Regions from separate parts of the Micromonospora sp. CPCC 206061 genome, predicted to be linked through region 2. Evidence: riboswitches for the same ligand, from Rfam matches in the RefSeq annotation. Region 2 holds a riboswitch; the other holds the start of a gene.
What was found. A riboswitch is a leader RNA that binds a small molecule or an ion and turns the genes downstream of it on or off. The one in region 2 is predicted to bind cobalamin.
Positions count from the first base shown of each region.

Region 1: another riboswitch for cobalamin. It lies ahead of V6V89_RS10630 (ribonucleoside-diphosphate reductase subunit alpha); the one in region 2 lies ahead of V6V89_RS15465 (cobaltochelatase subunit CobN).

Region 1 covers NZ_JBAKHX010000010.1:60,679-65,684, forward strand. Annotated here, with positions in the region: gene V6V89_RS10625 (response regulator transcription factor) at 178-372, shown strand; cobalamin riboswitch at 445-660, shown strand; gene V6V89_RS10630 (ribonucleoside-diphosphate reductase subunit alpha) at 783-3,131, shown strand; gene V6V89_RS10635 (ribonucleotide-diphosphate reductase subunit beta) at 3,128-4,126, shown strand; gene V6V89_RS10640 (serine hydrolase domain-containing protein) at 4,196-5,006, shown strand, end outside.
Region 2 covers NZ_JBAKHX010000018.1:61,450-66,455, forward strand. Annotated here, with positions in the region: gene V6V89_RS15450 (precorrin-2 C(20)-methyltransferase) at 1-104, opposite strand, end outside; gene V6V89_RS15455 (precorrin-8X methylmutase) at 104-724, opposite strand; gene V6V89_RS15460 (precorrin-3B synthase) at 786-1,877, opposite strand; cobalamin riboswitch at 1,887-2,024, shown strand; gene V6V89_RS15465 (cobaltochelatase subunit CobN) at 2,061-5,006, shown strand, end outside.

The DNA of each region.
Region 1 (5,006 bases), on a different contig from region 2:
CCGCGGTGTCACCGAACCTGCCGGTGGCGCCGGTCTTCGGGGCGTTGTCGAGGCACTGGTTGAAGGCGGCGTCGGAGAGTCGCCGGCCGTCAGCTGTCAGGAGCCCCGTCGATCACCGTACGGCTACTACGCCACCTGACCAGGCCCGGACGAGAACCCGACAGGACGCTACCGTCGCTGTCGGACCGCGAAATGGAGGTCGTCCGGGAGATCGCACGCGGCCGCACCAACCTGGAGATCGGCGCCGAACTGTTCATCTCCCTGAGTACGGTCAAAAGCCACGTGTCGACCATCCAGACGAAGCTCGGTCTGCGCAACCGCGTCGAGATCGCCGCCTGGGCCTGGGAGAACCGGGTCGTCGAAACCGCCTGACGGCGCGCTCCCGAGCCGAGCGACACACCCGACACACCATCTGGTGTTGTGATTTTGAGCTGACACCCATATATGGTGTTGCCTGCAGCTGGTTCGACCGTCCCGCCAGGACGGTCGAGGCAAGAGGGAACCCCGGTGTGAGTCCGGGACTGCCCCGCAGCGGTGAGTGGGAACGACCGCCGTCAACCAAGCACTGGGCCTTTGCCGGCCTGGGAAGCGACGGCCAGTAGATGACCATCCGTGGTCATGCCCGCGAGTCCGAAGACCTGCCAGCGCACCGCACGCCACCGGGCGTGCGGTGGTCGAAGGCCGCGCGGGACGGCCGACGCCATCAGCCGGTCCGCGCCACGGGCCGGTGGGGCGTCCCCCTGCGCACCGGCGACCTCGGCAGAAGCGGAGGGTAGGGGGACATGACAGTCATGCGGGTCCGCAAGCGCAACGGCGACAGCGAACCGGTAGACGTCAACAAGATCGTTAGAGCGGTCGAGCGGTGGGTGGACGACCTGGCCGAGGTTGACCCGCTGCGGGTCGCGACCAAGACCATCAGCGGGCTGTACGACGGGGCCACCACGGCCGAACTGGACCGGCTGTCGATCCAGACGGCGGCCGAGCTGATCGGTGAGGAGCCGCAGTACTCGAAGCTGGCGGCGCGGCTGCTGGCCGCGTTCGTGGACAAGGAGGTCCGCGGCCAGGGGGTGGCGAGCTTCAGCCAGTCGATCCGCCACGCGCACCAGCAGGGGCTGATCGGCGACGAGACCGCCGAGTTCGTGGCCCGCAACGCGCGCAAGCTCGACGACGCCGTCGATCCCGACGCGGACCTGCGGTTCGAGTACTTCGGGCTGCGCACGGTCGCCGACCGGTACCTGCTGCGCCATCCGCGGTCCCGGCTGGTGGTGGAGACGCCGCAGTACTGGTTGCTGCGCGTGGCCTGCGGCCTGTCCGAGACGCCGGCCGAGGCGATCGGCTTCTACCGGCTGATGTCCAGCCTGGCCTACCTGCCCAGCTCGCCGACGCTGTTCAATTCGGGCACCCGGCACACCCAGATGTCGTCCTGCTTCCTGGTCGACTCGCCGCGCGACGAGCTCGACTCGATCTACGAGCGCTATCACCAGGTCGCGAAGCTGTCGAAGTTCTCCGGCGGCATCGGCATCTCCTGGTCCCGCGTCCGCGGCCGGGGCGCGCTGATCCGCGGCACGAACGGCAAGTCCAACGGCATCGTGCCGTTCCTCAAGACCCTCGACGCCGGCGTGGCCGCGGTCAACCAGGGAGGCCGGCGCAAGGGCGCCGCCTGCGTCTATCTCGAACCCTGGCACCCGGACATCGAGGAGTTCCTCGAACTGCGCGACAACACCGGCGAGGACGCCCGCCGCACGCACAACCTGAACCTGGCCAACTGGATCCCGGACGAGTTCATGCGCCGCGTCGAGGCCGACGCCGACTGGTCCCTGATCGACCCGAGCGACGCGCCGGAGCTGCCCGACCTGTACGGCGAGGAGTTCGAGGAGGCCTACCGCGCGGCCGAGAAGAAGGCGGTCAAGACGGTCAAGGCCCGTGACCTGTACGGGCGGATGATGCGCACCCTGGCGCAGACCGGCAACGGGTGGATGACGTTCAAGGACGCGTCGAACCGGCTGTCCAACCAGACCGGCGCCCCGGGCAACACCATCCACCTGTCGAACCTGTGCACCGAGATCCTCGAGGTCAACGGCGACGACGAGACGGCGGTGTGCAACCTGGGCTCGATCAACCTGGGCGCGCACGTCACCGCCGACGGAGTCGACTGGAAGAAGCTGCGTGCGACGGTGCGCACCGCGGTCCTCTTCCTGGACCGGGTCATCGACATCAACTTCTACCCGTCCGCGCAGGCGGCGGCGTCGAACCCGCGGTGGCGGCCGGTTGGCCTCGGGCTGATGGGCCTGCAGGACGCGTTCTTCACGCTCCGGTTACCGTTCGACGCGGACGCCGCCCGGGAGCTGTCCACCCGGGTACAGGAGGAGATCTTCCTGTCCGCGCTGGAGACGTCCGCCGAGTTGGCCGAGCGGTTCGGCACGCATCCGGCGTACCCGGAAACCCGCGCCGCCCAGGGTGAGCTGCACCCGGACCTGTGGGGCGTCGAACCGTCGCAGACCGATCGGTGGGCGGCGCTGCGATCGAAGATCGCGGCGACCGGCCTGCGCAACTCGCTGGTGGTCGCGATCGCGCCGACGGCCACGATCGCCTCCATCGCCGGCTGCTACGAGTGCATCGAGCCGCAGGTGTCCAACCTGTTCAAGCGCGAGACCATGTCGGGCGAGTTCCTTCAGATCAACACCTATCTGGTACGCGAGCTGAAGGCGCGCGGGCTGTGGACGGCGCCGATCCGCGAGCAGATCAAGCGGGCCGAGGGGTCCGTGCAAGGCATCGCGGACCTGCCCGCCGACGTTCGCGAGCTGTTCCGCACCGCCTGGGAACTGCCGCAGCGCTCCCTGATCGACCTGGCCGCCGCCCGCGCGCCGTACATCGACCAGTCGCAGTCGCTGAACCTGTTCCTGAGCGCGCCCACCATCGGCAAGCTCTCATCGATGTACCTGTACGCCTGGAAAGCCGGACTGAAGACGACCTATTACCTGCGGTCGCGACCGGCGACCCGGATCCAGCAGGCCACCGTCGCCATCACCACCCAGGTAGCAGCAGTCACCGACGGCTCCAACGTCTCAGTCGTCTCCGACGACGTGGCCTGCTCCCTGGAGAACCCCGAGACCTGCGAGGCGTGCCAATGATGCTGCTCGACCCGGGCATGGACCTGACCCTGCGGCCCATGCGGTATCCGCACTTCTTCGACCGCTTCAAGGACGCCATCAAGAACACCTGGACGGTCGAGGAGGTGGACCTGCACTCCGACCTCGCCGACCTGTCGAAGCTCTCCCCCGCGGAGAAGCACCTGGTCAGCCGGCTGGTCGCGTTCTTCGCCACCGGCGACACCATCGTCGCCAACAACCTCGTGCTCAACCTCTACCAGCACGTCAACTCGCCCGAGGGACGGCTCTACCTGTCGCGGCAGCTGTTCGAAGAGGCGGTACACGTCCAGTTCTACCTGAACCTGCTCGACACGTACGTACCGGACGAGCAGGAGCGGTTCGAGGCGTTCGCCGCGGTGGAGAACATTCCCTCGATCGCCCGCAAGGCCGAGTTCTGCTTCAAGTGGATCGACTCGATCTTCGAGCTGCGCGAGCTGAAGACCCGGGACGACCGGCGGGCGTTCCTGCTCAACCTGATCTGCTTCGCCGCCTGCATCGAGGGCCTGTTCTTCTACGGCGCCTTCGCGTACGTCTACTACCTGCGCTCCCGTGGCCTGCTGCACGGCCTCGCCAGCGGCACCAACTGGGTGTTCCGCGACGAATCAATGCATATGGCATTCGCGTTCGACGTGGTGGACACCGTGCGCCAGGAGGAGCCGGACCTGTTCGACGCCGAGATGGAGCAGCAGGTCAGGGACATGCTCGCCGAGGCTGTCGAGTGCGAGGTGCAGTTCGCGGCCGATCTGCTCGAACAGGGCGTGTCCGGCATGTCGCTGGGCGACATGCGCGAGTACCTGCAGCACGTCGCCGACCGGCGGCTCGCCGTGCTGGGCATCGAGCCGATGTACGGCAGCAAGAACCCGTTCGCGTTCATGGAACTGCAGGACGTGCAGGAACTGTCGAACTTCTTCGAACGGCGGGTGTCCGCGTACCAGGTCGGGGTGAGCGGCACGGTCAGCTTCGACGACGACTTCTGACCGGACCGATCTGAGACCGTCGTACGACCCTCTCTTTCCTGCCCTCGTGCCCCATGGCACGATCACGCCGTGTCCATTTCGCGTCGTGGCGTCATCAGCGCCGGGCTGGCCGCGGTGGCGGCCGGCCTGGCCGGCTGCGCCAGCCAGTCGTCCCCGGTCTGGACGGACGGCCTGGACGCCTCCACCGGCCCGGAGGCCTCCGGCGCCGGCGCCGCCGGGATCAAGCCCGCGCCCACCGCCACCGCGACACCGTCCGCGGGAGCCGCCAAACCCCGACCCGTCGCCGCCTACGAGGCGAAACTGGCCGCCGAGCTGCGCCGGTTCCTCAAGCCCACTCCAGAGAACCCCAAACACCCCACCTACGCCGGCGCGACGGCACTCGTCATGATCAACGGACGGGTCGACTGTCACATCGCGGTCGGGCACGCGCTGCGCTACGGCGCCGGACCGGTCGAGCTGTCCGAGGCCAAGCGGGTGCCGATGTACCGGGACTCCATCTTCGACCTCGCCTCGCTCACCAAGGTGTACGCGTCCATCCTCGTTCTCCAGCAGGTCGAGAAGGGCAGGCTGGACCTGGCCGCACCGGTCGCCAGCTACCTGCCCGACTTCAGCGGCGCGGGCAAGGACAAGGTCACCGTCCAGATGCTGCTCACACACACCAGCGCCCTCCCCGTCGGCGCCAAGGTCGCCGGCCTGCCCAACCTGGCCGCCAAACGCAAGGCGGTACTGGCCACGCCGCTGATCAGCGGTGCCACGCCTGGTGACGCGTACCGGTACTCCAGCGTCGGTCTCATGGTCGCGGCCATGCTGGTCGAGAAGGTCACCGGCCAATCCCTCGACAAGGCGCTCAAGGACGGCATCACCGGTCCACTCGGCCTGC
Region 2 (5,006 bases):
TGGTAGGCAACCACGTCGGCGTCCGCGACGAGCCGCGCGGCCTTGACCGTCACCAGTTCCGGGTCGCCGGGCCCGAGCCCCACTCCCCACAGTCGACCGGCCACTACTCCTCCTCGCTCGCGATGGCGTTGATCGCCGCCGCCGTCATCGCGCTGCCGCCCCGCCGCCCGTGCACCACCAGGTGCGAAAGGTCGCTGGTCGCCAGCGCCACTTTGGACTCCGCCGCCCCGATGAACCCGACTGGTATGCCCAGCACCGCCGCCGGGCGACCGGCTCCTTCGGCCATCAACTCCAGCAGCCGAAACAGTGCGGTCGGCGCGTTTCCCACCGCCACGACCGACCCGGCGAGGCGGTCGCGCCACAACTCCAGTGCCGCCGCGCTGCGCGTGGTGCCGAGCCGCACGGCGAGGTCGGGCACGCGCGGGTCGCTCAGCGTGCACACCACCTCGTTGTCCGCCGGCAGGCGCCGCCGGGTCACCCCGGCGGCGACCATCGCGGCGTCGCACAGGATGGGCGCTCCGGCCCGCAGCGCGGCCCGGCCGGCCGCGACCACGCCGGGTGACCAGGCCAGATCCTTGACCAGGTCGACCATCCCGCACGCGTGGATCATCCGGACCGCGACCCGTGCCACATCCTCCGGTAGCGCCGAAAGGTCGGCTTCGGCCCGGATGGTGGCGAACGAACGACGGTAAATCTCCGCGCCATCCTTGACGTAGCCGGTCATGCGCCGCCTCCCGCAGCCGGCCCGGAGTCGAGGGAGCGGGGGCGGGCGCCAGTTGTCAGGGTCATCGGCTTTCGTATCCGTCCTCTGTGGCCAGTATCAGCTCGTGCGCTCCGGTGGGGCGGCCGCAGGCGCGTTCGCAGCCGGCCCAGTGCACTGGCAGCGAGGGCGCCGGCCGCCCACCGTGGAAGGCCAGCGCGTCGGCACGCACGTCGGCCAGCGACCGGGCGCACCCGGGTCGCCCGGCGCAGGCGGTCACACCGGCCCACGGCGAGCCGCGCTCGACCGCGAGCCCCACCGCCGCCAGATTTTCCAAGAGCCCGGCGTCCGGCAGGTCGGCGACGACGACTCCTCGCCACGGCGTGACGCACACCGACGACTGTCCGGACAGGACAGCGATGTGATCCGGTGTGAGCCGACCCAGCGGCACGGCCGCGCCGATCGCGACGTGGCCGTCGACCTGGCGCACGGCACCGATCGGCGGGCGGCCGGCGACGCTCACCGACGCACCCACCGATCCGCCGAGGCGCCGCGCCACCCGTGCCGGGCCGTCGTCCAGTTCGGACAGTCGCCACTCGTCGCTCCGTTCGGCGAGAAACGCGTGCGCGGCGGCCAGCAGCACCGGCACGGCCTCAGCTGGCGACACGCGCAGGCCGCTGTCGCGGCCGGCGAGCAGCACGGCGGCGCCGTGAATCGCGACGTCGGCGCCGAGTCCAGCGACGTCACCGCGCCCGTCGTCGAGCGCGAACAAGAACCGCCCGGGAAGCTCGGCCAGCGCCGGATCCGCGCACAGGGCCCGGTCCAGCGCCGTCGTCAGCGGACGCGCGTCTAGTACCCCGTGCCCGTCACGGCCGGTGAGCGGTGATGCCACGATGTTGCGTACCCGCTCATGGGTGTGCGACGGCAACAGGCCGACCTCCGACAGCCGCGCGGCGAGCGCCGTCTCGGCGCCCGGCGCCAGGCCGCGGACCTGGAGGTTACCTCGGGAGGTGACTTCCAGGCCGCCACAGGCGGCGACGGCGGCGAGCTGCGCGCCGGTCAGCCACCCGCCGGGTATCCGCACGCGCGCGAGGCCGCCGTCGGCGGCGGCGTGCACCTGGAGCACGCCGGGGCACGCGTCGGCGCGATCGCGGCTTGGTGTGAGAGGGCTGACCACGGGCCGGAGCATACGACCCGCTAAGCTGGCGGGCGCAACCCGCGGCGACAAGCGGAGGAAGCCGGTGCGAGTCCGGTGCGGTCCCGCCACTGTCACCGAGAGCCACGGTTCTCGGAAGCCAGACACTCCCGTCGCCGCGTTCCTACTGACCGAGACGAGGATCTCGGAGGGGAGCCGTGCCGCGTGTTCCTGCTGCTGTCGACGTCCGACACCGATCTGCTCAGCGCGCGTGCCAGCCGTGCTGACTACCGCCTCGCCAACCCGGCCCGGGTCACGATCGACGACCTGCCCGCGCTGGTCGAGGGCGTCACCTTGGTCGTGGTGCGTATTCTCGGCGGCCGGCGGGCCTGGGAGGAAGGGCTCGACGCGCTGCTGGCCGGTCCGCGTCCGGTCGTCGTGCTGGGTGGCGAGCAGGCGCCAGACGCCGAGCTGATGCGGCTGTCGACGGTGCCGAGCGGCGTGTGCGCGGAAGCTCACGCATACCTTGCGCACGGCGGTCCGGCCAACCTCGCCGAGTTGCACCGCTTCCTGTCCGACACCGTCCTGCTGACCGGTCACGGCTTCGCACCGCCCGTGCCGACGCCGACGTGGGGCCTCATGCGCCCGCTCGCCGATGGTGATGCGCCGGTGGTGGCCGTGCTCTACTACCGCGCGCACCATGTGGCGGGCAACACAGCGTTCGTCGACGCGCTGTGTACGGCCATCGAAGACGCTGGAGCGCGGCCGCTGCCGGTGTTCTGCGCGTCGTTGCGAACGCCGGAGTCCGAGCTGTTGGCCACGCTGGGTCAGGCGGACGCGCTCGTCGTGACCGTGCTCGCGGCTGGCGGCACCCGCCCGGCCGAGGCGGGCGCGGGCGGCGACGACGAGGCCTGGGACGTCGGCGCGCTGGCCGCGCTCGATGTGCCGATCCTGCAAGGGTTGTGCCTCACTTCCGGCCGCGAGACCTGGTCCGCCAACGACGACGGTATGTCCCCTTTGGACACCGCTACGCAGGTGGCGATCCCCGAGTTCGACGGGCGCATCATCACGGTGCCGTTTTCGTTCAAGGAGATCGACGAAGACGGGCTCACGGTGTACGTGGCCGATCCCGAGCGGGCCGCTCGAGTCGCCGGTATCGCGGTGGCCCACGCCCGGCTCCGGCACGTGCCGCCCGCCAGGAAGCGGATCGCGCTCATGCTGTCCGCGTACCCCACCAAGCACGCCCGGATCGGCAACGCCGTCGGCCTCGACACGCCCGCCAGCACGGTGCGGCTGCTGGCGGCGCTGCGCGAGCGCGGATACACCATCGGCGACCTGCCGGACGACGGCGACAGCCTGATGCACGCGCTCATCGCGGCCGGTGGCCAGGACCCGGATTGGCTCACCGAGGAGGCGCTCGCCGCGAACCCTGTGCGCATCCCGGCCCGCGACTACATCGCTTACTACGAAACGCTGCCGGTCTCGCTTCGGACGAGGGTCGAGGAGCACTGGGGGCCGCCGCCCGGTTCGTTGTACGTGGACGGCGACGACATCGTGCTCGCCGCGCTCGTCGCCGCCAATGTCGTCGTGATGGTGCAGCCGCCGCGCGGTTTCGGCGCCAACCCGGTCGCCATCTACCACGACCCCGACCTGCCGCCCAGTCACCACTACCTGGCGGCATACCGCTGGCTGGCGGCCGGCTTCGGGGCCGACGCGGTCGTTCACATCGGCAAGCACGGCAACCTCGAATGGCTGCCCGGCAAGACGGTCGGCATGTCGGCGGCGTGCGGGCCGGACGCGGCCATCGGCGACCTGCCGCTCGTCTACCCGTTTCTGGTCAACGATCCCGGCGAGGGCACCCAGGCCAAGCGCCGCGCCCACGCGACCCTCATCGACCACCTGGTGCCGCCGATGGCCCGCGCCGAGAGCTACGGAGACATCGCCAAGCTGGAGCAGTTGCTCGACGAGCACGCCACCATCGCGGCGCTCGACCCGGCGAAGCTGCCCGCGATCCGCGCGCAGATCTGGACGCTGATCCAGGCGGCCAAGCTCGACCATGACCTCGGGATCGGCAACCGCCCGCATGACGCCGAGTTCGACGACTTCCTGCTGCACGTCGACGGCTGGCTGTGCGAGGTCAAGGACGCGCAGATCCGCGACGGGCTGCACGTGCTCGGCGAGGCGCCAGCAGGTGAGGCACGCGTCAACCTGGTACTGGCGATGCTGCGTGCCCGGCAGATGTGGGGCGGCCAGGTGTCCCTTCCTGGCTTACGCGAGGCGCTGGGTCTGGCCGAGCACGCGCCGCGGTCCGATGTGGATCGGGTCGAGGCGCAAGCACACGCGCTCGTCACCGAGATGGAGGCGCGCGGCTGGGCGCCGGAGCACGCCGGCAGCGGCCCGGTGAGCGACGTGCTGCGGTTCGCGGCCACCGAGATCGTGCCGCGGCTCGACCGCACGACCGACGAACTGACCAACGTGCTGCACGCCCTCGCCGGCGGGTACGTACCGGCCGGGCCGAGCGGCTCCCCGCTGCGCGGCCTCGTCAACGTGCTGCCGACGGGCCGCAACTTCTACTCCGTCGACCCCAAGGCGGTGCCCAGCCGGCTGGCGTGGGAGACCGGCCAGGCGATGGCCGACTCGCTGCTGGCCCGGTACCGCGCCGACACCGGCCAGTGGCCGCGCTCGGTGGGGCTGTCGGTGTGGGGCACCAGCGCGATGCGTACAGCCGGCGACGACGTGGCCGAGGTGCTGGCCATGCTCGGAGTCCGTCCGCAGTGGGACGACGCGTCCCGCCGGGTCAACGGGCTGGCGCCAATCCCGCTGGCCGAGTTGGGCCGGCCGCGCGTCGACGTGACCGTGCGGATCAGCGGCTTCTTCCGCGACGCCTTCCCGCACGTGGTGCTGATGCTCGACGACGCCGTCCGGCTCGTGGCCGGGCTCGACGAGCCGGCGGAAGACAACTTCGTCCGCGCGCACGTGGCCGCCGACGTGGCCGGGCACGGCGATGAACGGCGGGCCACCACGCGTGTCTTCGGTTCAAAGCCGGGCGCGTACGGTGCCGGGCTGCTCCCGCTCATCGACAGCCGGAACTGGCGCGACGACGCCGACCTCGCCGAGGTGTACGCGGTGTGGGGCGGCTACGCGTACGGCCGCGGGCTCGACGGAGTGGCC